DNA from 2 places in the Pseudomonas sp. MF7453 genome. Region 2 is predicted to be linked to the other one. Evidence: predicted binding sites of a transcription regulator. Region 2 holds the regulator's gene; the other holds the start of a gene.
What was found. Region 2 encodes sigma-54, which starts transcription at its own class of promoters, with help from an activator protein. Its sites were predicted from a motif close to ANTGGCATNNANNTTGCTNT; they were not measured.

Region 1 (12,058 bases), on a different contig from region 2:
AACCCCTTTGTGATCATCACCGAGTACAACACCAAGACCCAGGGTTTCCTGGTGCGCTCGGTGGAGCGGATCGTCAATATGAACTGGGAAGAGATCCATCCGCCTCCCAAGGGCACGGGGCGCGATCACTACCTGACGGCGGTGACACGGGTCGATAACCAGTTGGTTGAAATCATCGACGTGGAGAAAATCCTCGCCGAAGTGGCACCGACGTCCGAAACCATCTCTGTGGGTGTGGTGGATGCCGAGACTGCGCACAAGGCGGTGTCCCTGCGCGTATTGACCGTGGATGACTCCTCGGTGGCGCGCAAGCAGGTCACACGCTGCCTGCAGACCGTCGGTGTAGACGTGGTGGCCCTCAATGATGGTCGCCAGGCCCTGGATTACCTGCGCAAGCTGGTGGACGAAGGCAAGAAGCCCGAAGAAGAATTCTTGATGATGATCTCTGACATCGAGATGCCGGAAATGGACGGCTACACGCTCACGGCCGAGATACGTAACGATCCACGCATGCAAAAACTGCATATCATCCTGCATACTTCGTTGTCGGGGGTATTCAATCAGGCAATGGTCAAGAAGGTCGGTGCTGATGACTTCCTGGCCAAATTCCGTCCTGATGACCTCGCATCCCGGGTAGTCGACCGGATCAAGGCAGCAGATCACGGCTAGGGGATTTCCCCCGGCGATCACACGATTTAAGAGGCGGCATCATTGTCTACGGGTAATTTGGATTTCGAACAGTTCCGGGTCTTCCTGGAAAAAGCCTGTGGCATATTGCTCGGTGAAAACAAGCAGTACCTGGTATCCAGCCGTCTCAACAAACTGATGGAACAGCAGGGCATCAAGTCCCTGGGTGAGTTGGTCCAGCGGATCCAGGGGCAGCCGCGCAGCGGGCTCAAGGAAATGGTGGTCGATGCAATGACCACCAACGAAACCCTGTGGTTTCGCGATACCTACCCCTTTGAAGTGCTCAAGAACAAAGTGCTGCCGGAAGCCATCAAGGCCAGCCCGGGCCAGCGCCTGCGCATCTGGTCGGCTGCCTGTTCCTCGGGCCAGGAACCCTACTCGATCTCGATGTCCATCGACGAGTTCGAGCGAACCAACATGGGCCAGTTGAAAGCCGGCGCGCAAATTGTCGCGACCGACTTGTCCGGCACCATGCTCACCAACTGCAAGACCGGTGAGTACGACAGCCTGGCCCTGGGCCGCGGTTTGTCCCAGGAGCGCCTGCAGCGTTATTTCGACCCCAAAGGCGCAGGGCGTTGGGCGATCAAGGCACCGATCAAGAATCGCGTCGAGTTTCGCTCGTTCAACCTGCTCGACAGCTACGCCAGCCTGGGCAAGTTCGACATGGTGTTCTGCCGCAACGTGCTGATCTATTTCTCGGCCGAAGTGAAGAAAGACATCCTGTTGCGCATCCACGGCACTCTCAAGCGCGGGGGTTACCTGTTCCTCGGTGCTTCCGAAGCCTTGAACGGTCTGCCGGATCACTACCAGATGGTGCAATGCAGCCCAGGAATCATCTACCAGGCCAAGTAGCTTGGGGTGTATGCAGTAAAACTGTGGGAGCCGGGCTTGCCCGCGATAGCGTTTTGTCAGTCGACGAATAGGTCGGCAGGCACTCCGCCATCGCAGGCAAGCCAGCTCCCACATTTGTTTTCTCGGCAAGCTGGCGTAAAGCGGCAAGTCCCATTGCCGCTTTAATGGCGCTACGCGGAAATCGCTTGCCGCTTTTCTGGCATAGTCACCGGCAACTCCCCTCGAAACCCTTGATATACGGGCTCCCGCAAGACTGGCACGCACCTTGCTATAACCCTGCTAACGAACAGCAGGTCAGCCTAAAGGTTTCCGCCATGAGCATCAGCTTCGATAAAGCGCTCGGTATCCATGAACAAGCCCTGGGCTTTCGCGCCCAGCGTGCCGAAGTCCTGGCCAATAACATTGCCAACGCCGATACCCCGAACTACAAGGCTCGGGACCTGGACTTCTCTGCCGTGCTCGCCGCACAGCAGGACAAGACCAAGAACGGCACCTTCGCCTTGAACATGACCAACAGCCGTCATATCGAAGCGCAAGGTTTGAGCAAGGGTGACGAGTCGTTGCTGTATCGCACGCCGATGCAGCCGTCGATCGACCAGAACACCGTCGATGCGCAGTTGGAGCAATCGAACTACGCCGAGAACTCGGTGAACTTCCAGGCCAGCTTTACCCTGCTCAACAGCAAATTCAAAGGGCTGATGTCAGCCCTGCGTGGAGAATAAGCCATGTCCCTGTCCAGTGTTTTCAATATTGCCGGCAGTGGCATGAGCGCGCAGACCACGCGTTTGAACACCGTCGCCAGTAACATCGCCAACGCCGAGACCGTCTCTTCGAGCATTGACCAGACTTACCGTGCCCGTCACCCGGTGTTCGCCACCATGTTTCAGGGTGGCCAGGCCGGCGGCGGCGATTCGTTGTTCCAGAACCAGGACGCAGCCGGCTCCGGCGTGCAGGTACTGGGTGTGGTCGAAGACCAGAGCAACCTGGAGGCCCGTTACGAGCCCAACCATCCAGCCGCGAACGAAAAGGGTTATGTCTACTACCCCAACGTCAACGTGGTTGAAGAGATGGCAGACATGATCTCTGCCAGTCGCTCGTTCCAGACCAATGCGGAAATGATGAACACCGCCAAGACCATGATGCAGAAGGTCCTGACCCTGGGTCAGTGATAAGGGGCGCCAAATAATGGCCATCGTTGATACGTCAAACAACACGGCAGTCCAGGACCTGTTCAATTCCAAGGTCAAGGACGCTTCGAACAATGTAGCGAATGTTTCCAAAGCGGCCACTGGCAACCAGGCGCTGGGCAAGGACGCATTCCTGCAGTTGCTGGTGACCCAGCTGAAAAACCAGAACCCGCTGTCGCCTCAGGACAACGGCGCGTTCGTGGCCCAACTTGCGCAGTTCAGCAGTCTGGAAGGCATCAACACCCTGAACGACTCGGTGAATAACATCTCCAGCAACTTCAGCTCTTCGCAGGCGTTGCAGGCTTCGTCGCTGGTGGGGCGGTCGATCATTATCCAGACCGACAAAGCCATGGTTGATACCAGCAAGAGCATGAACGGTTCGGTGGAGGTGCCATCGGCGGTGGGTAACGTTTCCATCAAGATCACCGACAAGGACGGCAACGTCGTGCGCACCGTGGATATGGGCGCACAAAGTGCCGGCAGCCAGAGCTTTATCTGGGATGGCAAGAACGACAAGGGTGAGGTCGCTCCAGCCGGCACCTACACCTTCAATGCCTCTACCAAGAACGACAAAGGCGACGCGGTGGCCCTGGCCACCTCGCTGCCGGCCACGGTCACCAGCGTGACCTTGAGCAAGACCGGCGGCGAAATGCTGCTCAACCTTGCAGGCGGCATGGGCAGCGCCAAGCTGTCGCAAATTCAGACTATCGGTACATAGAGCCGGCTAAATACGGCAGAGGGAGAGAAACATGTCTTTTAATATCGGCCTTAGCGGCCTCTATGCGGCCAACAAACAACTGGACGTGACCGGCAACAACATCGCCAACGTCGCGACCACTGGCTTCAAGTCATCCCGTGCGGAGTTCGCTGATATTTACGCAGCCTCCAAGCTGGGTACCGGCCAGAACACCATCGGCAACGGTGTGAACCTGGCGGCGGTGTCTCAGCAGTTCACCCAAGGCGACGTCAACGGTGGCGGCGGGATCCTCGACATGGCGATCCAGGGCGGCGGTTTCTTCGTGCAGAAGGGCAGCGACGGCTCGCTGGAGTACACCCGCAGCGGTGCTTTCCGTGCGGACAAGGACGGCTACATCACCAACAACACCGGCACTTCGCGTCTGCAGGGTTATGCCGCCGATGACAACGGCAAGATCGCCAAGGGTGGCCTGGTTGACCTGCAACTGAACCTGTCGAACCTGCCACCGAAGGCGTCCACCAAGGTGGACTCCTCCAGTAACCTGAACTCCTCGGAACCGGTGATCGACCAGACCAAGAAGCCGTTCGATCCCACCAAAACCGAGACCTTCACCACCCAGTACAGCACCACGTTGTACGACTCTCAGGGTAACGCCCACCCGATGGTGCAATACCTGGTGAAAACCGATGCCAACCAGTGGCAGTCCTACACCTTGATCGACGGCCGCAACCCTGACGGTTCCGCGCCTACCGGTACCGGTGCTGATGTGAAAGCGCCAGTGCCGTCGACGCTGGCCTTCGATGGTGCCGGTAATCTCAAGAGCATCATGACCGGCGGCGTGGCCGGCACGACCTTGACCATCAAGGATTGGGTACCCGGCACCGTGACTGACGGCGTGTGGAAGGCCAACGATGCTACGGCGAACGCGGATGGCATCGCCATCAACATGGCCAACATTACCCAGTACAACTCGGCCAGCTACCGTAACCCGCCGGTCACCGATGGTTACGCCACCGGCCAGATCACCGGCCTGAAGATTGATGGCAGCGGTGTGCTGTTCGCCACCTTCAGTAACCAGCAGAGCAAGGCCATTGGCCAGATCTCCCTGGCCAGCTTCAACAACGAGCAGGGCCTGCAACCAGCTGGCGGTACGACCTGGAAAGAAACCTTCGCATCGGGCCAGCCGGGTTACGACGCGCCGCAAGCTGGCACACTGGGCTCGATCAAGGCCTCCTCCCTGGAAGCTTCCAACGTCAACCTGACCAACGAGCTGGTGGACCTGATCAAGGCCCAGAGCAACTACCAGGCAAACGCAAAAACCATCTCCACCCAAAGCACCATCATGCAGACCATCATCCAGATGACCTGATAGGTTAGTGCTTCAAAATGTGGGAGGGGGCTTGCCCCCGATAGCGGTGTATCAGCCAAGTAGCCATTGACTGACACCACACTATCGGGAGCAAGCCCCCTCCCACATTTGTATCTGCTTCATGCTGCCAATCAGTTATTGATCGAGCAGCAGCGCAACAGGGGCTTTATGCCCGCCCAAGAAAAAGCCCCCGATACACCCTAGGTGTATCGGGGGCTTTTCTGCCTTGGGTGGTTAAACCCAGGGCAGGTTCAGCTTATTGGCAAGCTTCGCAATCCGGCTCGTCAATCGCGCAGGCTTTTGGCACTGGCGCCGGACCGGCCGGGGCAGCGAGAACCGAATCATCACCATGGTTGCCGCTGGAAACAGCGTTCAGCTTACCGGTGTTGATGGTCGACTTCTCGGTGCTGGTCGCGGCCAGGGCACGGAGGTAGTAAGTGGTTTTCAGGCCACGGTACCAAGCCATGCGGTAGGTCACATCCAGCTTCTTGCCCGAAGCGCCGGCGATGTACAGGTTCAGTGACTGAGCCTGGTCGATCCACTTCTGACGACGGCTGGCGGCGTCAACGATCCACTTGGTATCCACTTCGAAGGCTGTCGCGTAGAGCTCTTTGAGTTCTTGCGGGATGCGTTCGATCTGCTGTACGGAACCGTCGTAGTACTTCAGGTCGTTGATCATGACCGAGTCCCACAGGCCGCGAGCTTTCAGGTCGCGAACCAGGTACGGGTTGATCACGGTGAATTCGCCCGACAGGTTCGATTTCACATACAGGTTCTGGTAGGTCGGTTCGATCGACTGCGACACGCCAGTGATGTTGGCGATGGTGGCGGTCGGTGCGATGGCCATGATGTTGGAGTTACGAATACCTTTCTGCACACGGGCACGTACCGGTGCCCAGTCCAGGGTTTCGTTGAGGTCAACGTCGATGTACTTCTGGCCACGGGCTTCGATCAGGATCTGTTGCGAGTCCAGCGGCAGGATGCCTTTGGACCACAGCGAACCCTGGAACGTCTCGTAGGCGCCGCGCTCGTCGGCCAGGTCGCAGGAAGCCTGGATCGCGTAGTAGCTGACCGCTTCCATGGACTTGTCGGCGAACTCGACGGCTGCATCGGAACCGTAAGGAATGTGCTGCAGGTACAAGGCGTCCTGGAAGCCCATGATCCCCAGGCCAACCGGACGGTGCTTGAAGTTGGAGTTCTGCGCCTGTGGCACCGAGTAGTAGTTGATGTCGATCACGTTATCGAGCATGCGTACGGCGGTGTTGACGGTGCGTGCAAGCTTTACGGTGTCCAGCTTGCCGTTGACGATGTGGTTCGGCAGGTTGATCGAGCCCAGGTTGCAAACGGCGATCTCGTCCTTGTTGGTGTTCAAGGTGATTTCGGTGCACAGGTTCGAGCTGTGGACCACGCCCACGTGCTGCTGCGGGCTGCGCAGGTTGCATGGGTCCTTGAAGGTCAACCATGGGTGGCCGGTTTCGAACAGCATGGACAGCATTTTGCGCCACAGGTCTTTGGCCTGGATGGTCTTGAACAGCTTGACCTTGCCTGGGTACTCGGTGAGGGCTTCGTAGTACTCGTAGCGCTCTTCGAAGGCCTTGCCGGTCAGGTCGTGCAGGTCCGGCACTTCGGATGGCGAGAACAGGGTCCACTTGCCGTCATCGAAGACGCGCTTCATGAACAGGTCCGGGATCCAGTTGGCGGTGTTCATGTCGTGGGTACGACGACGGTCATCACCGGTGTTCTTGCGCAGCTCGATGAACTCTTCAATGTCCATGTGCCAGGTTTCCAGGTAGGCACATACAGCGCCTTTGCGCTTGCCACCCTGGTTCACGGCGACGGCGGTGTCGTTCACCACTTTCAGGAACGGTACAACGCCCTGGGACTTGCCGTTGGTGCCCTTGATGTACGAACCCAGTGCACGCACCGGGGTCCAGTCGTTGCCCAGGCCACCGGCGAATTTGGACAACATGGCGTTGTCGTGGATCGCGTGGTAGATGCCCGACAGGTCATCCGGCACGGTGGTCAGGTAGCAGCTCGACAGCTGTGGACGCAGGGTACCTGCGTTGAACAGGGTCGGAGTCGACGACATGTAGTCGAAGGACGACAGCAGGTTGTAGAACTCGATCGCACGGTCTTCCTTGTTCTTCTCTTCGATCGCCAGGCCCATGGCCACGCGCATGAAGAACACTTGCGGCAGTTCGAAGCGGATGCCGTCCTTGTGGATGAAGTAACGGTCGTACAGGGTTTGCAGACCCAGGTAGGTGAACTGCTGGTCGCGCTCGTGGTTGATCGCCTTGCCGAGTTTTTCCAGGTCGAAGGTGGCCAGGATCGGGTTCAGCAATTCGAATTCGATACCCTTGGCGATATAGGCCGGCAGGGCTTTGGCGTACAGGTCAGCCATCTCGTGGTGGGTGGCGCTGTCGGCGACTTTCAGGAAACCCAGGCCTTCGGCGCGCAGGGTGTCCATCAGCAGGCGCGCGGTCACGAACGAGTAGTTCGGCTCGCGTTCAACCAGGGTACGGGCGGTCATCACCAGCGCGGTGTTGACGTCGGTCAGGGCCACGCCGTCGTACAGGTTCTTCAGGGTTTCGCGCTGGATCAGGTCACCATCGACTTCTTCCAGACCTTCGCAGGCCTCGGTGATGATGGTGTTCAGGCGGCCCAGGTCCAACGGGGCAAAGCTGCCGTCAGCCAGGGTGATGCGGATCGACGGGTGCGCTTGTACGGCAGCTTCTTCGGCCGGGGAGCGTACGGCACGCTCCTTGGCGCGCGAATCGCGGTAGATCACGTAGTCGCGGGCCACTTTCTGCTCGCCGGCACGCATCAGGGCCAGTTCAACCTGGTCCTGGATTTCTTCGATATGGATGGTGCCGCCCGAAGGCATGCGACGCTTGAAGGTCGCGGTGACCTGTTCGGTCAGGCGGGCAACGGTGTCGTGGATGCGCGACGAAGCAGCAGCGGTGCCGCCTTCAACTGCAAGAAACGCTTTGGTGATAGCGACGGTGATTTTGTCATCGGTATAAGGAACGACAGTGCCGTTACGCTTGATCACACGCAGTTGGCCAGGTGCAGTGGCGGACAGATCCAGATTCGAATCAGCGGCCTGCGGCACGGAGCCTTGCGGGTTCTCGCGAGTTGTGTCGGTTTGCATGGGGGGTTGTCTCCACATTCTATATTTATTTGGGCACCATCAAGGTGCCCACCGTTCCGTCCTGAAGCACTTACAGCAGGCCTGGGCCTGGCATAACAACTTCGGGACAGGAGGAAGGGAGCTCATCGCGCCGCTTCCATGCCGAAGTCTTTTGGCTCGGGGCCGGGGAGCCCTTCGCCGTATTCCTGGTGGGTGACAGTGGCCTGGTTCAAGCCCTGCAACACCCGTACCGTCTTCTGCCAATCGGGCTGGAAAACGGCTGCCATCCGCGTGCGCGGTTTGGGCTTTGAAAAAATGCTTTGGTTCAACCAAACGTGAGCAAGAAAGCGCTTGAGTTTCTGGTCTGACTTGTGTTTGGTTTTTCGCTTAAAACCCTACATGTAGGGTTTTTTTAGCGCCGAGGTACAAGATAATGCGTTTTCGGGGGGTTAGCAACGCACTACCTGTGGATAACGCTGTGAGTAAAATGTGTATGAATCATGGAACACCCGTGTAGGCCGCATTACTACTGGATCACACCGTTTGTCACCGAATATTCCAAGGTACAAACCGCCGCTTGGAATTTTGAGGGCGCGAACCCTATCACAAAAAAACGCCATCACCGAATGGAATTCCCGGCTTGTGTTTAAGGGTTGGGCCATGGCTACAATCGGCCTTTGTTATGCCCTCAAAACATGACAAGCAGGCTATGCCTGCTGAAGATCAATATGTGGGAGCTGGCTTGCCTGCGATGGCGGTGTATCAGCCACCCACAGGCTCGCTGACCCACCGCCATCGCAGGCAAGCCAGCTCCCACACCGACCGTATTTCACATTCGATTGTGTCGGCCAGAAGAAATTCTAATAACAACGAGGTAGGGCATGGAGCAGGAAGCCTGGCAAATACTGATCATCGAGGATGACGAGCGACTCGCCGAGTTAACCCGTGAGTATCTGGAAAGCAACGGCCTGCGCGTTTCGGTGGAAAGCGATGGTGCAAGGGCCGCAGCGCGCATCATTGCCGAACAGCCAGACCTGGTAATCCTCGACCTGATGCTGCCCGGCGAAGATGGCCTGAGCATCTGTCGCAAAGTTCGCGAGCGTTATGAGGGCGTGATCCTGATGCTCACCGCGCGCACCGACGACATGGACCAGGTACAGGGCCTGGACATGGGCGCCGACGACTATGTGTGCAAGCCCGTGCGCCCGCGCCTGTTACTGGCGCGTATTCAGGCCCTATTGCGGCGCAGCGAGCCGGCGTTACCGGCAGCGGGGGAAAGCCAGCGCCGCCTGCAGTTCGGCCCGCTGGTGGTGGACAACGCGCTGCGCGAAGCCTGGCTGCACGATGGCGGGATCGAACTGACCAGCGCCGAATTCGACCTGCTGTGGCTATTGGTCGCGAATGCCGGGCGCATCCTGTCCCGGGAAGAAATCTTCATCGCCCTGCGCGGCATTGGCTACGACGGTCAGGACCGCTCCATTGATGTGCGCATCTCGCGCATTCGGCCGAAGATCGGCGACGACCCGATCCACCCACGCCTGATCAAGACCATCCGCAGCAAAGGCTACCTGTTCGTCCCCGAAGCCGCTGCCGACATGTCGCTGTGAACTCGATCTTCCTGCGCATCTACGGCGGCATGTGCGCGGCGCTGATCCTGGTGGCGTTGCTCGGCGCCCTGGCGTTGCACCTGCTCAACGACGTGCGCAGCGGCCAATACCGCGAGCGCCTGGCCCACGGCACCTTTGCCCTGATGGGCGATAACCTGCAATCGATGAACACCATCGAGCGGCTGCGTGCATTGGCAGTGTGGGAGCGCTTGCTGGGCATTCCACTGGAGCTGCGCACGTTCACAGAGGCGCAACTGGACCTTGGCCAGCGCAACCGCCTGCAACGCGGCCAGGTGCTGGTGGAACAGACCGGCCCTCATGCGGCGCGGGTACTGCGACTGGTCAGTGAACAGGAACAACTGGTGCTCACCGGTGAAGTACAGCAGATCAGCGAGCAATTGGCCCGTGCGACTATTTACCTGCTGGCCGACGAACTGGTGCGTTTTCCTGTGGCCGAGCAGCCGCAACGTCTGGCTGACATCAAACAGGCCAAGGGCTTTGGTTTTGAGATGCACTTGGTGGCCCTTGATCAGGCCGACATGGACGACGACCAGCGCCGTCGCGTAGCGGAAGGCGATACGGTGATGGCCCTGGGCAAGGGCGGCGATTCGATCCGCGTATTCGCCGGCATGGTCGGTACGCCGTGGGTGCTGGAAATCGGTCCGCTCTATCAAATGAACCCGTACCCGGCGCAGTGGCTGATTCTGATCACCTTGATCGGCCTGACCCTGATCGGTTTAATCGTCTATTTACTGGTGCGCCAGCTGGAGCGTCGGCTCAAAGGTCTGGAGGCGGCCGCGACGCGTATCGCCAAGGGCAACCTGGAAGTGCGCGTACCGGCCCGGGGTGCCGACTCGGTGGGGCGCCTGGCGGCCGCGTTCAATGGCATGGCCGAACACCTGCAGCAATTGCTGGCGATTCAGCGCGAACTGGTGCGTGCGGTGTCCCACGAACTGCGCACGCCGGTAGCGCGCCTGCGCTTTGGTCTGGAGATGATTGGCGACGCTGCCACTCCCGAGGCACGGCGTAAATACCTGGAAGGCATGGATGGCGATATCCAGGACCTCGATGGCCTGGTGGATGAAATGCTCACCTATGCGCGTCTGGAGCAGGGCGCGCCGGAGTTGAATTTCCAGCGCGTGGATCTCGATGCGCTGCTTGATCAAGTCATCGGCGAATTGTCGCCACTGCGCCCGCAGGTGGCCGTGACTCGCGGTGTTTGCCTGTCATCGGCCCACTGGGAAGACGCGTGGGTCGACGCTGAGCCGCGTTACCTGCACCGCGCCTTGCAAAACCTGGTGAGTAACGCCATGCGCCACGCCAAAGGCCAGGTGCTGATCAGTTACCAGGTTGGACAACTGCGTTGCCGCATCGATGTAGAGGACGATGGTCCCGGCGTGCCGGAGAGCGCCTGGGAGCGAATTTTCACACCGTTCCTGCGCCTGGACGACAGCCGTACCCGCGCCTCGGGTGGTCATGGCCTGGGCCTGTCGATTGTGCGGCGGATCATCTATTGGCATGGCGGGCGGGCGTTGATCAGCAAGAGCAACAATTTGGGCGGGGCGTGCTTCAGCCTGAGCTGGCCAAGGGATCAAGACAAACCCTGACACCCTGACTGTAGGAGCGAGCTCGCTCGCGAAAAACGTCAACGATAACGCGTGCTTCCTGAATAAACGCGGCGCCTGTGAGTTTTTCGCGAGCAAGCTCGCTCCTATCTTGCGATAGCCACCAGGCTCAACAACTGCTCCCCTTGCACCACAAACTGCCCTTCAAGCTCTTTGCCATGGTTCCATTCTTCAGAAAGGTCCGTGAGCAACCGCAGCCGCACATCCCCAGCCTGCGACCACCCCAACACCTCGGCATGTTCAAAGTAAAAACGCTTTTGCACGATGGGGTAGAGCGCCTTGAACAGACTCTCCTTGACCGAAAACGTCAGGGTCACCAACAACCCATGCAGCTCACGCGGTATGGCCGCCATGCGCTGCAACTCATCGGCTGTCAGAATTTCCCCGGCCAAACGCTCCGCCCGCTCAAGTGTCAGCACATTCTCCAGATCCATGCCCAACCCGTGCCACTGCGCCTTGTGCCCGACAATGGCCGCGGCATGCCCGGTGCTGTGGGTGATGGAACCACTGATATGCCCAGGCCAGACCGGCGCGCGATCTTCACCGATGGCCGGGATGCAGTTGAGGTTATCCAGTCGTTGCAGCGCTTCGCGGGCGCACAGGCGCCCGGCGAGAAACTCCGCCTGGCGCTTGGCAACCGAGCGCTGGATGCTCGCCGGCGGCGGCACGGCGCTGCGTTGGAAATCGCCGGCGTCCAATAAGGCTGGATCGAATCGGGTGCTCAAAAACACCGTGCCGGGTAAGGCAACCGGCAGCGGCCAATGGGCATCCAGCGGGGTGCAGCAAGAGGGTAGGGGCGTCATGCGCGGTATTTTGCCCAGTTGATGGGCCAGTGGATAGTCCGGCGCGGTTCAGGTGTGGTTAAGAGCCTGTTCAGGGGGAGTTCAGGGGCCCCTGCGTACTC
Region 2 (12,058 bases):
GGCCAAAGCAGCAACGACATTATTCCCACCACCATTCACGTCAGCGCCGCCCTGGTACTGCATGAGCAAACGCTGCCGGCCCTGCTGCACCTGGTGCAAGTGATCGAGCAGAAGGCCGAAGAGGTGCATCCGTTCATCAAGACCGGTCGCACCCACTTGATGGACGCCATGCCGGTACGCATGAGCCAGGTGCTCAATGGCTGGGCGCAACAGCTCAAGGCCAATATCGGCCACCTGCAGGACCTGCTTCCGGCCTTGCAGGCACTGGCCCAGGGCGGCACTGCGGTGGGCACCGGGATCAACGCGCATCCTGAATTTGCCGGGCGTTTCAGTCAGCAACTGAGCCGTTTGACCGGGGTCGAGTTCACGCCAGGCAAGAACCTGTTTGCGCTGATTGGCTCTCAGGACACTGCCGTCGCAGTTTCCGGCCAGTTGAAAGCCACTGCGGTGTCACTGATGAAGATCGCCAATGATCTGCGCTGGATGAACTCCGGCCCACTCGCCGGTCTCGGTGAAATCGAGCTGGAGGGCTTGCAGCCTGGCTCGTCGATCATGCCGGGCAAGGTCAACCCCGTGATACCCGAAGCCACGGCGATGGTGGCCGCGCAGGTTATCGGCAATGACGCTGTCATCACAGTGGCCGGTCAGTCGGGCAACTTCGAACTGAATGTGATGCTGCCGATCATCGCCCAGAACCTGCTCAGCAGCCTTGAATTGCTCGCCAACTCCAGTCGTTTGCTGGCGGACAAGGCCATTGCCAGCTTCAAGGTCAACCAAGCCAAGCTCAAGGAAGCGCTGTCGCGCAACCCGATCCTGGTCACCGCCCTTAACCCGATCATTGGTTACCAGAAGGCCGCTGAAATTGCCAAGCAGGCTTACCAGCAAGGCCGTCCGGTCATCGATGTCGCCCTTGAGCACACCGACCTGCCGCGCAGCCAACTGGAAGTCCTGCTGGACCCCGAAAAGCTCACGGCTGGCGGCGTGTAACTAACGACCCTGCTTTGGAGGCTCACCATGGAGCACTGGAAACGTACGATCGAACGGGCCAATCGCTGCTTTATGGCGGGCGAGTTGGTGGATGCTCGCGAGGCCTATCTGCAAGCCCTGGCCCTGGCTCAGGTATTGTTTGAACGCTGGGCGGATGCCGACGAAGCAGTGGCGGCCTGCGTCATTTCCCATCACAACCTGGCAGACCTGCACTTGCGCCTGAATCAACCCGAGGAAAGCGCGGAATACCTCTGCGCCATTCACCAGCGTTTGTTGCAGACCCTGCAAGACCCGCGGCTCAACCCGAGGTTGCGCGAGGCAGCGTTGCGCCAGAGCAGCAAAACCTACGTCGAGCTGTTGAATTTCATCAGCGATCACGGCGAGTACCCCCGCACCCACCGGTTGCTGGGCGATGCTGCGCCGCAGTCGCCCTCGTCTCACTATGGAGCCCATTGATATGACTTACACCCTGCCGGCCCTGCCTTACGCCTATGACGCCCTTGAGCCGCATATCGATGCGCAAACCATGGAGATTCACTACACCAAGCATCACCAGACCTACATCAATAACCTGAATGCTGCGGTGGAAGGCACCGAATTCGCCGGATGGCCAGTGGAGAAGCTGATTTCCAGCGTACAGAAATTACCGGAGAAATTGCGCGCTGCCGTGGTCAATCAGGGAGGCGGCCACGCAAACCACTCGTTGTTCTGGGCGGTCATGTCGCCTACAGGAGGCGGTAAACCCGAAGGCGCGCTGGGCAAGGCGATCGATGAGCAATTGGGCGGTTTCGACCGTTTCAAGGAGGCATTCACCAAGGCCGCGTTGACCCGTTTCGGCAGTGGTTGGGCCTGGTTGAGCGTGACCCCGCAAGACACCCTGGTCGTGGAAAGCAGCGGCAACCAGGACAGCCCGCTGATGAACGGCAATACGCCCATCCTCGGTCTGGACGTGTGGGAACACGCCTATTACTTGCGGTACCAGAACCGTCGCCCTGAATACATCAATGCGTTCTACAGCGTTATCAACTGGCCGGAAGTTGCTGCCCGCTACCAGGCCGCCTTGGCCTGACATTCACTCCAAAACAAGATCTAAGGGCGACTATGGGCACTGAAACACTGGCGATCAGCAGCGTACGAATGTTCCGTTATGCGTTCGGCTCACTGCTGTTATTGGCAGGGACTGCATTGCTGGTGGCCCATGGGCTGGCCTGGTTGGACCTTGAGCCGCGCATCCTGCGCGCTTTGCAGGGCGGTGCCATTTGCGCGCTTGGCACTGCACTGGGCGCGGTGCCGGTGCTGGTGATCCGGCGGATGCCGGCGGCGTTGAGCGATACCTTGCTGGGCTTCGGCGCGGGCGTGATGCTGGCGGCGACGGCCTTTTCGTTGGTCGTGCCGGGTATTGCCGCGGCCGAAGGCCTGGGGATTTCGCCGTGGGGCGCGGGTGGGCTGATCAGCTTCGGTATCATGCTGGGCGCATTCGGGTTGTATCTGGTAGATCGCAAGGTCTGCGGTGCGAGCCCCGAGATGCTGGTGGGGACGCTGGATAAACCGGTGATCCCGCCGCGCATCTGGCTTTTTGTGTTTGCCATCATCGCGCACAACATTCCCGAAGGTATGGCAGTGGGTGTCTCCGCGGGTGGAGGCATGGCGGATGCCGACAGTCTGGCCATGGGCATTGCGTTGCAGGATGTACCCGAGGGCTTGGTAATTGCGCTGGTACTGGCAGGGGCGGGAATGTCGCGGGTCAAAGCGTTTTTGATTGGCGCCGCATCAGGATTGGTTGAACCGGTATTTGCGGTACTTTGCGCCTGGCTGGTGAGCCTGGCCGAGGTGTTGCTGCCCCTGGGACTGGCGCTGGCCGCCGGTGCAATGTTGTTGGTAGTGACCCATGAAGTGATCCCCGAGTCGCGCCGAAACGGCCACGAAAAGCTAGCGAGCCTGGGGTTATGTATCGGATTTTGCCTGATGATGGTGATGGATACAGCTTTAGGATAAATCCCGTCCTATGTAGGAGCGAGCTTGCTCGCGAAGAATGCCCACGCGCCGCAGGAAACCAGAATGCCCGCATTATCGTTGACGTTCTTCGCGAGCAAGCTCGCTCCTACATCATCGGCGGTTATTCACCTTCATCGAATTTGTTATTGATCAGCTCAACCAATGCGTCCATCGCTTCCTGCTCTTGCTCGCCTTCAGTACTCAGATGAATGCTGGTGCCCTTGCCGGCCGCCAGCATCATCATCGCCATGATGCTCTTGCCATCGACCATGGACTCCGGTGAGCGCCCAGCACGGATCTGGCAGGGGAACTGCCCGGCCACGCCGACGAATTTAGCCGACGCCCGGGCGTGCAGGCCCAGCTTGTTGATGATTTCAATTTCCAGAGCGGGCATCGCGCAGGTGTTCCTTTCAGCTTAGGTCGCGGTGGCGAACCTGGACATTCTTGAGGGTTTGTTGCAGCACCTGGCCCAGCCGTTCAGTCAGGTAAACCGAGCGGTGGTGGCCGCCTGTGCAGCCGATGGCGATGGTCACGTACGCACGATTGCTTGCGGCAAAACGCGGCAACCATTTCAGCAGGTAGCTGGAGATATCCTGGAACATCTCTTCCACATCCGGTTGTGCCGCCAGATAGTCGACGACGGGCTGATCCAGACCGGATTGATCGCGCAACTCCGGCTTCCAATAAGGATTGGGCAGGCAGCGCACATCGAACACCAGGTCGGCATCGACCGGCATGCCACGCTTGAAGCCAAACGACTCGACCAAAAACGCCGTCCCCGGCTCGGGCTGGTTCAAAAGGCGCAACTTGATCGCATCGCGCAACTGATACAGGTTCAGGTTGGTGGTGTTGATTTTCAAGTCGGCCAGATCAATGATCGGCCCCAGCAGCTTGGTCTCGTCTTCAATGGCTTCGGCCAGGGAGCGGTTGGCGCTGCTCAGCGGATGGCGTCGACGGGTTTCGGAGAAACGCTTGAGCAAGGTTTCTTCATCGGCATCCAGGTACAGCACATCGCAATGAATGTGCTTGGCGCGCACCTCTTCGAGCAGCTCTGGAAACCGCGAGAGGTGGCTGGGCAGGTTGCGGGCGTCGATCGACACAGCGACCAGCGGTTGCGCCAGTTCGGTGTGGATAAGAGCGCGTTCTGCCAACTCCGGCAGCAGACCCGCCGGCAGGTTGTCGATGCAATAGAAACCGTTGTCCTCAAGCACATTGAGGGCGGTGCTTTTACCTGAGCCGGAGCGGCCGCTGACGATGATCAAACGCATGATTACTGCCCGTTTTGTTCATCCAGGACGACCTGATACAGCGCCTCGCTGCTGCTGGCACTGCGCAACTTGTCACGTACTTCCTTGCGGTCGAGCATACTGGCTATCTGACGAAGCAGTTCCAGGTGCGCATCGGTGGCGGCTTGCGGGACCAGCAGCACGAACAGCAGGTCAACCGGGGCACCGTCGATGGCGTCGAAGTCGATGGGTTTTTCCAGGTGCAGAAGGGCGCTGACCGGGGTCTCGCAGCCTTCGAGACGGCAGTGAGGAATGGCGATGCCGTTGCCAAAACCGGTGGAGCCGAGTTTTTCACGGGCAATCAGAGCCTCGAAAACATCTTGCATCTCCAGCTCAGGCACTTGGCTGCTGATCAGGTTGGCAATTTGTTCGAGGGCGCGCTTTTTACTGCCGCCCGGCACGTTCACGAGGGAACGGCCGGGGGTCAGGATGGTTTCAAGTCGGATCATGGGGGGAGAGTTAACGACCTGTGCCTTGGAGCAGGCTCAGATTCTTTTCCTTATGCTTTTTGAGTTGGCGGTCGAGCTTGTCGGTGAGCAAGTCAATCGACGCATACATGTCTTCATGCTCTGCATTGGCAACCACTTCGCCACCGGGGATCTGGAGGGTCGCTTCGATTTTCTGCTGAAGCTTGTCGACCTTCATGATGACCTGCACGTTGGTGATCTTGTCGAAATGGCCTTCAAGTTTCCTCAGCTTCTGCTCGACATAGTCGCGCAGTGGAGGAGTGACTTCTACATGGTGTCCACTGATGTTGACTTGCATACAGCTTCTCCTTCGTTGCCAGTGCATAAAGCGGCGGGTGGGAATACCCGCCACTGGAACGCTGTGGCCCGCCTGTCACATCAACCGCTTGCGCTCGCTGGAAGGCGCGATACCAAGAGACTCGCGGTACTTGGCGACGGTTCGACGGGCGACCTGAATGCCTTGTGCCTCCAGTAAACCAGCGATCTTGCTGTCACTCAACGGCTTTTTCTGATTTTCCGCGGCAACCAGTTTTTTGATGATCGCGCGGATCGCCGTGGACGAGCATTCGCCGCCTTCGGAGGTGCTGACGTGGCTGGAAAAAAAGTATTTCAGCTCATAAATACCGCGCGGGGTATGCATGAACTTTTGCGTGGTCACCCGTGAAATCGTCGATTCATGCATGCCGACTGCTTCGGCGATATCGTGCAACACCAAAGGCTTCATGGCTTCGTCGCCGTATTCCAGGAAGCCGCGCTGGTGCTCGACAATTTGGGTAGCGACTTTCATCAGGGTTTCGTTGCGGCTTTGCAGGCTCTTGATGAACCACCGCGCTTCCTGCAACTGGTTGCGCATGAAGGTGTTGTCGGCGCTGGTATCGGCGCGGCGCACAAAGCCTGCATATTGCGGGTTGACCCGCAGGCGTGGCACCGACTCCTGGTTCAACTCCACCAGCCAGCGCTCGTTGTCCTTGCGCACGATCACGTCGGGAACCACGTATTCGGCTTCGCTGGATTCAATCTGCGAGCCCGGGCGCGGGTTGAGGCTCTGCACCAGCTCAATGACCTGGCGCAAGTCGTCTTCCTTGAGCTTCATGCGGCGCATCAACTGGCTGTAGTCGCGGCTGCCCAGCAGATCGATGTAGTCGCTGACCAGGCGCTGGGCCTCTGTGAGCCAGGGCGTCTTGGCCGGCAGTTGGCGCAGTTGCAGCAAGAGGCACTCACTGAGCGTGCGGGCGCCGATGCCGGCGGGCTCGAATTGCTGGATGCGGTGCAGGACGGCTTCAATCTCGTCCAGCTCGATGTCCAGCTCCGGGTCGAAGGCTTCGAGGATCTCGTCGAGGGTTTCGTCCAGGTAACCCTGGTTATTGATGCAATCGATCAGCGTAACCGCGATCAGGCGATCAGTGTCCGACATCGGCGCCAGGTTGAGTTGCCACAGCAAGTGGCTCTGCAGGCTCTCGCCGGCCGAAGTGCGGGTGGTGAAGTCCCACTCGTCATCATCATTGCTCGGCAGGCTGCTTGCGCTGGTCTGGTACACGTCTTCCCATGCGGTATCCACGGGAAGCTCGTTGGGAATGCGTTCGTTCCATTCGCCTTCTTCCAGGTTGTCCACTGTAGGGGCGGTTTCCTGGTAGGAGGGTTCCTGCACGTCGGGGTTGGGTTTTTGCTCGATGTTGTCGGCCAGCGGGTCGGCATTGTCGAAGTCGTCGCCTTCTTCCTGGCGTTCGAGCATCGGATTGGACTCCAGGGCCTCCTGGATTTCCTGCTGCAGGTCCAGGGTCGACAATTGGAGCAGGCGGATGGCCTGTTGCAGCTGCGGTGTCATCGTCAGCTGCTGGCCCATTCTCAGGACTAGCGATGGTTTCATGGCAGGGGCTTAACACCTTATTCGCCGGCGCAATGCGCCATCCACGACAGGGCGCGTGAGCGCCAAACATAAGCAAATTATATGCCTGATATCAGGGCCTTTGCCTAGAGCGCGGTAACAATAAAAAAACCAAGGTTTCTATTGACTCCTGCGCGCTCCGGCAAAAGGCGCGATATCACTTCGTCTACAGGCGGAACTCGTGACCCAGGTAAACTTCCTTGACCAGCTCATTGGCCAGGATGGTCTCGGCGTCGCCTTCAGCAATCAACTGGCCATCGTTGACGATATAGGCGGTTTCACAGATATCCAGCGTCTCACGGACGTTGTGGTCGGTGATCAGCACACCAATGCCCTTGGCCTTGAGGTGGTGAATGATCTGCTTGATATCGCCCACCGAAATCGGGTCAACACCGGCAAACGGTTCATCCAGCAGGATGAACTTCGGTGCGGTGGCCAGGGCGCGGGCGATTTCCACGCGGCGGCGCTCACCACCGGACAAGCTCATGCCGAGGTTGTCGCGAATGTGGTTGATGTGGAACTCCTGCAACAGGCTTTCCAGCTCTTTGCGGCGGCCGTCGCGGTCGAGTTCCTTGCGGGTCTCGAGGATCGCCATGATGTTGTCGGCCACCGACAGTTTGCGGAAGATCGATGCTTCCTGGGGAAGATAGCCGATACCGGCGCGTGCACGACCGTGCATGGGCTGGTGGCTGACGTCCAGGTCGTCGATCAATACGCGACCCTGATCGGCCTGGACCAGCCCGACAATCATATAGAAGCAGGTGGTCTTGCCGGCACCGTTGGGGCCGAGCAAACCGACGATCTGGCCGCTGTCGATCGACAGGCTGACATCACGTACCACCTGACGGCTTTTATAGGCCTTGGCCAGGTGCTGGGCTTTCAGGGTCGCCATTACTCGGCCTTCTTCTTCGGCTGGATAACCATGTCGATGCGTGGACGAGGTGCGGTGACCTTGTTGCCATTGGCGCGACCGGCCTGAGCGACCTGGGTCTTGGTGTTGTAGACGATTTTCTCGCCTTCGGTCGAGTTGCCGTCGGCGCTGAGCACTTTGGCCTGGTCGATCAGGACGATGCGATTCTGCTGGGCATGGTATTGAATGGTCTTGCCGTAGCCTTTCATCGGGCCTGGATCTTCTGCCTTTTGCTTCTGTTCGAAGTAAGCCAGGTTGCCCACTGAGGTTACGACATCGATATCGCCGGCCTGGGTGCGCGTCAGGGTCACCGTATTACCGGTAATCTTCATCGAGCCCTGGGTAATGATCACACCGCCGGTGTAGGTGGCTACACCTTGCTTGTCATCGAGCTGCGCATCGTCAGCCGAGATGTGGATCGGTTGCTGGCTATCGTTCGGCAGAGCCCAGGCGCTCACGCTTCCCAGTGCTGCGCCCAGACCGAGCAAAATAGGGAGAGTTTTAACGAGCCTCATACTGTCCTCTTACGTTCGATAGCAGGTGTATCCTGCTTTCTTTCAAATACGCTTTCATTCCCTTGCCAGTCGATACACCGCCAGCGCCGTCGATTCTAACGTCTTGCTCGGTCTGCGCATATTGCTTCTGTGGGAATACGGTCATGCGACTGCTGGTAATGATGGTGTCGCGGTTCTGCGCGTCTGTACGTGCGACGCGAACCGAGTCGATCAGTTCAACTTCGGTACCGTCCGGGTTGACCTCGCCACGCTTGCTGGTGACATGCCATGGAAATTCGGTGCCGCGATACAGGTTCAGGTCCGGATTGGTCAGCAGGCTGACTTCAGAGGCCTTCAAGTGCTCGACCTTGTCCGACGTCATTTCATACTGCACCTTGCCGTCCGGCAGGAACTGAATGCTGTAGGCGTTGGTGGCGTAATAGTCGATAACACCTTCGTCAACCTGCGCAACAGGCTTGTCGAGAAAGCGCTCCGGGCTGATATTCCAGTAGCCCACCGCCAGGAACAGCGCGGCAATGACCCCGAACAGCAGGAAGTTGCGAATCTTTTTGCTCAGCATATAACGCTCTATAGGTAGGCGGCGTGGGCTGCTTCAAGGCTGCCCTGGGCACGCAGGATCAACTCGCAGAACTCGCGGGCAGCACCTTCGCCGCCACGGGCGGTGGTGATGCCATGGGCGTGTTCGCGCACAAACGCCGCGGCATTCGCGACCGCCATGCCCAGGCCCACCCGGCGAATCACCGGCAGGTCGGGCAGGTCGTCACCCAGATAGGCGACTTGTTCATAGCTTAGGTTGAGTTGGCCAAGAAGCTCGTCCAGTACCACCAGTTTATCCTCGCGGCCCTGATACAGGTGAGCAATTCCGAGGTTTTGTGCGCGGCGTTCCACAACCGGCGTCTTTCGACCGCTGATAATCGCCGTTTGCACGCCCGCCGCCATCAGCATCTTGATGCCCTGGCCATCGAGCGTATTGAATGTCTTGAATTCGCTGCCGTCTTCGAGAAAGTACAGGCGGCCGTCGGTCAGTACGCCGTCAACGTCGAAAATCGCCAGCTTGATATTTTTACCGCGTTGCAACAGATCGCTGGTCATTTACATCACTCCTGCGCGCAGCAAGTCGCCAAGGTTTAGGGCTCCGATCGGTCGATCATCGTTATCGACGACGATCAGCGCACCGATCCGGTGGTCTTCCATGATTTTCAGCGCTTCAGCCGCGAGCATTTCAGCGCGGGCGGTCTTGCCGTGGGGTGTCATCACCGCGTCGATGGTCGCGGTGTGAATATCGATGGTGCGGTCCAGTGTGCGGCGCAGATCACCGTCGGTGAATATCCCGGCCAGGCGCCCGTCAGCTTCCAGGATTGCCGTCATGCCCAGGCCCTTGCGGGTCATTTCCATCAGCGCATCCCTGAGCAGGGTGCCGCGTGGAACGCTTGGCAGTTCGGCACCCGAATGCATGACATTTTCCACTTTAAGTAGCAAACGACGGCCGAGGGCGCCGCCTGGATGGGAAAATGCGAAATCTTCAGCGGTAAACCCTCGGGCCTCCAGCAGCGCCACCGCGAGGGCATCGCCCATGACCAGTGCGGCAGTGGTGGAGGACGTCGGTGCCAGGTTCAACGGGCAGGCCTCATGGGCCACGTGCACGTTGAGGTTGACGTCGGCGGCCTTGGCCAGGGTCGATTCCGGGTTGCCGGTGAGGCTGATCATCTGGATGCCCAGACGCTTGATCAACGGCAGCAAGGTCACGATTTCGTTGGTGGTGCCCGAGTTGGACAGCGCCAGAATCACGTCATCCTTGGTGATCATGCCCATGTCGCCGTGGCTGGCTTCGGCCGGGTGTACGAAAAAAGCGGTGGTGCCGGTGCTTGCCAGGGTGGCGGCGATCTTGTTGCCGATGTGGCCGGATTTACCCATGCCGACCACGACAACACGGCCCTTGCTGGCCAGGATCATCTCGCAGGCGCGCACGAAATCCGCGTTGATATGGGCCAGCAAGCCCTCTACGGCTTCAAGCTCTAGACGGATGGTGCGTTGTGCGGATTGAACAAGCTCGCTGGATTGGCTCATGTCTGAAATCGTATAGCCTGACGAAAAGGCGGCGATTATAGCGGTAATGATCAATTCCCTCACGTAAGTTCGTCAGGCTTTGTGCGCGAAGTTCCAGCCAATCACCTTCGGTAACGGTTATTCCCTGTCCTAAATCTGAACGAGCGCTGTTCCGGCCTTGGGGGCTCTGCACCAGCGGTGATATAGTTCGCCGCCAGTTCGGTCCGCCCAACCCATGTGCCTAATTATTGCGCATCCGTTGCAAACCAAAGTCGCACACATGGTGTCTGAGTGAAAGGCTGCATCCCAAGGAGATTAGATGAGTGCCGATAACGCCTACGCGGTCGAGCTGAAGGGCCTTACCTTCAAGCGCGGTTCGCGCAGCATCTTCAATAACGTCGATATTCGCATTCCTCGCGGCAAGGTCACGGGCATCATGGGGCCTTCCGGTTGCGGCAAGACCACCCTGTTACGCCTGATGGGCATGCAATTGCGCCCCAGTGCCGGCGAAGTGTGGGTCAACGGCCAGAACCTGCCGACGCTGTCGCGCAGCGATCTGTTCGATGCGCGCAAGCATATGGGCGTGCTGTTCCAGAGCGGCGCGCTGTTTACCGACCTCGATGTGTTTGAAAACGTAGCCTTCCCGCTGCGGGTGCATACCCAGCTGTCCGATGAAATGATTCGTGACATTGTGTTGCTGAAACTGCAGGCCGTTGGCCTTCGCGGTGCCATCGACCTGATGCCTGACGAATTGTCCGGCGGTATGAAGCGACGTGTAGCGCTGGCACGAGCCATTGCCCTCGACCCGCAAATCCTCATGTACGACGAGCCATTCGTGGGTCAGGATCCGATCGCCATGGGCGTGCTGGTGCGCCTGATCCGCCTGCTCAACGATGCATTGGGTATCACCAGTATCGTGGTCTCCCACGATCTGGCCGAAACCGCGAGCATCGCCGACTACCTGTATGTAGTGGGTGATGGCCAGGTGCTGGGGCAGGGTACGCCTGAAGAGCTGATGAACGCCGATAACCCGCGCATCCGCCAATTCATGACCGGCGATCCCGATGGCCCGGTGCCTTTTCACTTTCCGGCAGCGGACTACCGCTCAGATCTTCTGGGGAAGCGCTGATGCGCAAGACATCTCTTATCGAAAAGGTTCGCCTTTTCGGTCGCTCGGGCATCGACATCGTCGAAGTCCTGGGGCGTTCGACCATTTTCCTGTTCCACGCCTTGCTGGGTCGCGGCGGCATCGGCGGCGGCTTCGGCCTGCTGCTCAAGCAGCTGCATGCGGTGGGGGTGATGTCTCTGGTGATTATTGTGGTCTCCGGGGTGTTCATCGGCATGGTGCTGGCGCTGCAGGGCTTCAACATCCTGTCCAGCTACGGCTCCGAGCAGGCAGTAGGCCAGATGGTGGCCTTGACTCTGCTGCGTGAGCTTGGCCCGGTGGTCACTGCCTTGCTGTTCGCAGGGCGCGCAGGTTCGGCGCTGACCGCCGAAATCGGCAACATGAAGTCCACCGAGCAGCTGTCCAGCCTGGAAATGATCGGCGTGGACCCGCTCAAGTACATTGTTGCTCCGCGCCTGTGGGCCGGCTTCATTTCCCTGCCATTGCTGGCGATGATTTTCAGCGTGGTGGGTATCTGGGGCGGTTCGTGGGTGGCGGTTGACTGGTTGGGCGTCTATGACGGTTCCTACTGGGCCAACATGCAAAACAGCGTGACCTTCACCGGTGACGTGCTCAACGGCATCATAAAGAGCATTGTCTTTGCCTTTGTGGTGACCTGGATTGCCGTATTCCAAGGCTATGACTGCGAGCCCACCTCAGAAGGGATCAGTCGTGCCACTACCAAGACCGTTGTGTACGCCTCGCTGGCGGTACTGGGCCTTGACTTCATTTTGACCGCCTTGATGTTTGGAGATTTCTGATGCAAAACCGCACTGTGGAGATCGGTGTCGGCCTTTTCTTG

Region 1: flgB (flagellar basal body rod protein FlgB) is a predicted target of sigma-54. The motif match lies at 1,792-1,811, and genes of this name have one in related genera.

Annotation. Positions count from the first base shown of each region.
Region 1 covers NZ_JAEKCN010000010.1:4,747-16,804, forward strand. Annotated here, with positions in the region: gene JFT63_RS16510 (chemotaxis protein CheV) at 1-669, shown strand, start outside; gene cheR (protein-glutamate O-methyltransferase CheR) at 712-1,539, shown strand; gene flgB (flagellar basal body rod protein FlgB) at 1,854-2,261, shown strand; gene flgC (flagellar basal body rod protein FlgC) at 2,265-2,708, shown strand; gene flgD (flagellar hook assembly protein FlgD) at 2,725-3,444, shown strand; gene flgE (flagellar hook protein FlgE) at 3,476-4,792, shown strand; gene JFT63_RS16540 (ribonucleoside-diphosphate reductase subunit alpha) at 5,049-7,943, opposite strand; gene JFT63_RS16545 (hypothetical protein) at 8,066-8,209, opposite strand; gene JFT63_RS16550 (response regulator) at 8,804-9,529, shown strand; gene JFT63_RS16555 (ATP-binding protein) at 9,526-11,136, shown strand; gene JFT63_RS16560 (4'-phosphopantetheinyl transferase family protein) at 11,241-11,957, opposite strand.
Region 2 covers NZ_JAEKCN010000008.1:67,665-79,722, reverse strand. Annotated here, with positions in the region: gene JFT63_RS14230 (class II fumarate hydratase) at 1-987, shown strand, start outside; gene JFT63_RS14225 (hypothetical protein) at 1,015-1,443, shown strand; gene JFT63_RS14220 (superoxide dismutase) at 1,445-2,056, shown strand; gene JFT63_RS14215 (ZIP family metal transporter) at 2,089-2,982, shown strand; gene JFT63_RS14210 (HPr family phosphocarrier protein) at 3,104-3,376, opposite strand; gene rapZ (RNase adapter RapZ) at 3,393-4,250, opposite strand; gene ptsN (PTS IIA-like nitrogen regulatory protein PtsN) at 4,253-4,717, opposite strand; gene hpf (ribosome hibernation-promoting factor, HPF/YfiA family) at 4,728-5,033, opposite strand; gene JFT63_RS14190 (RNA polymerase factor sigma-54) at 5,109-6,602, opposite strand; gene lptB (LPS export ABC transporter ATP-binding protein) at 6,787-7,512, opposite strand; gene lptA (lipopolysaccharide transport periplasmic protein LptA) at 7,512-8,045, opposite strand; gene lptC (LPS export ABC transporter periplasmic protein LptC) at 8,032-8,604, opposite strand; gene JFT63_RS14170 (KdsC family phosphatase) at 8,613-9,137, opposite strand; gene JFT63_RS14165 (KpsF/GutQ family sugar-phosphate isomerase) at 9,138-10,112, opposite strand; gene JFT63_RS14160 (ATP-binding cassette domain-containing protein) at 10,411-11,220, shown strand; gene mlaE (lipid asymmetry maintenance ABC transporter permease subunit MlaE) at 11,220-12,017, shown strand; gene mlaD (outer membrane lipid asymmetry maintenance protein MlaD) at 12,017-12,058, shown strand, end outside.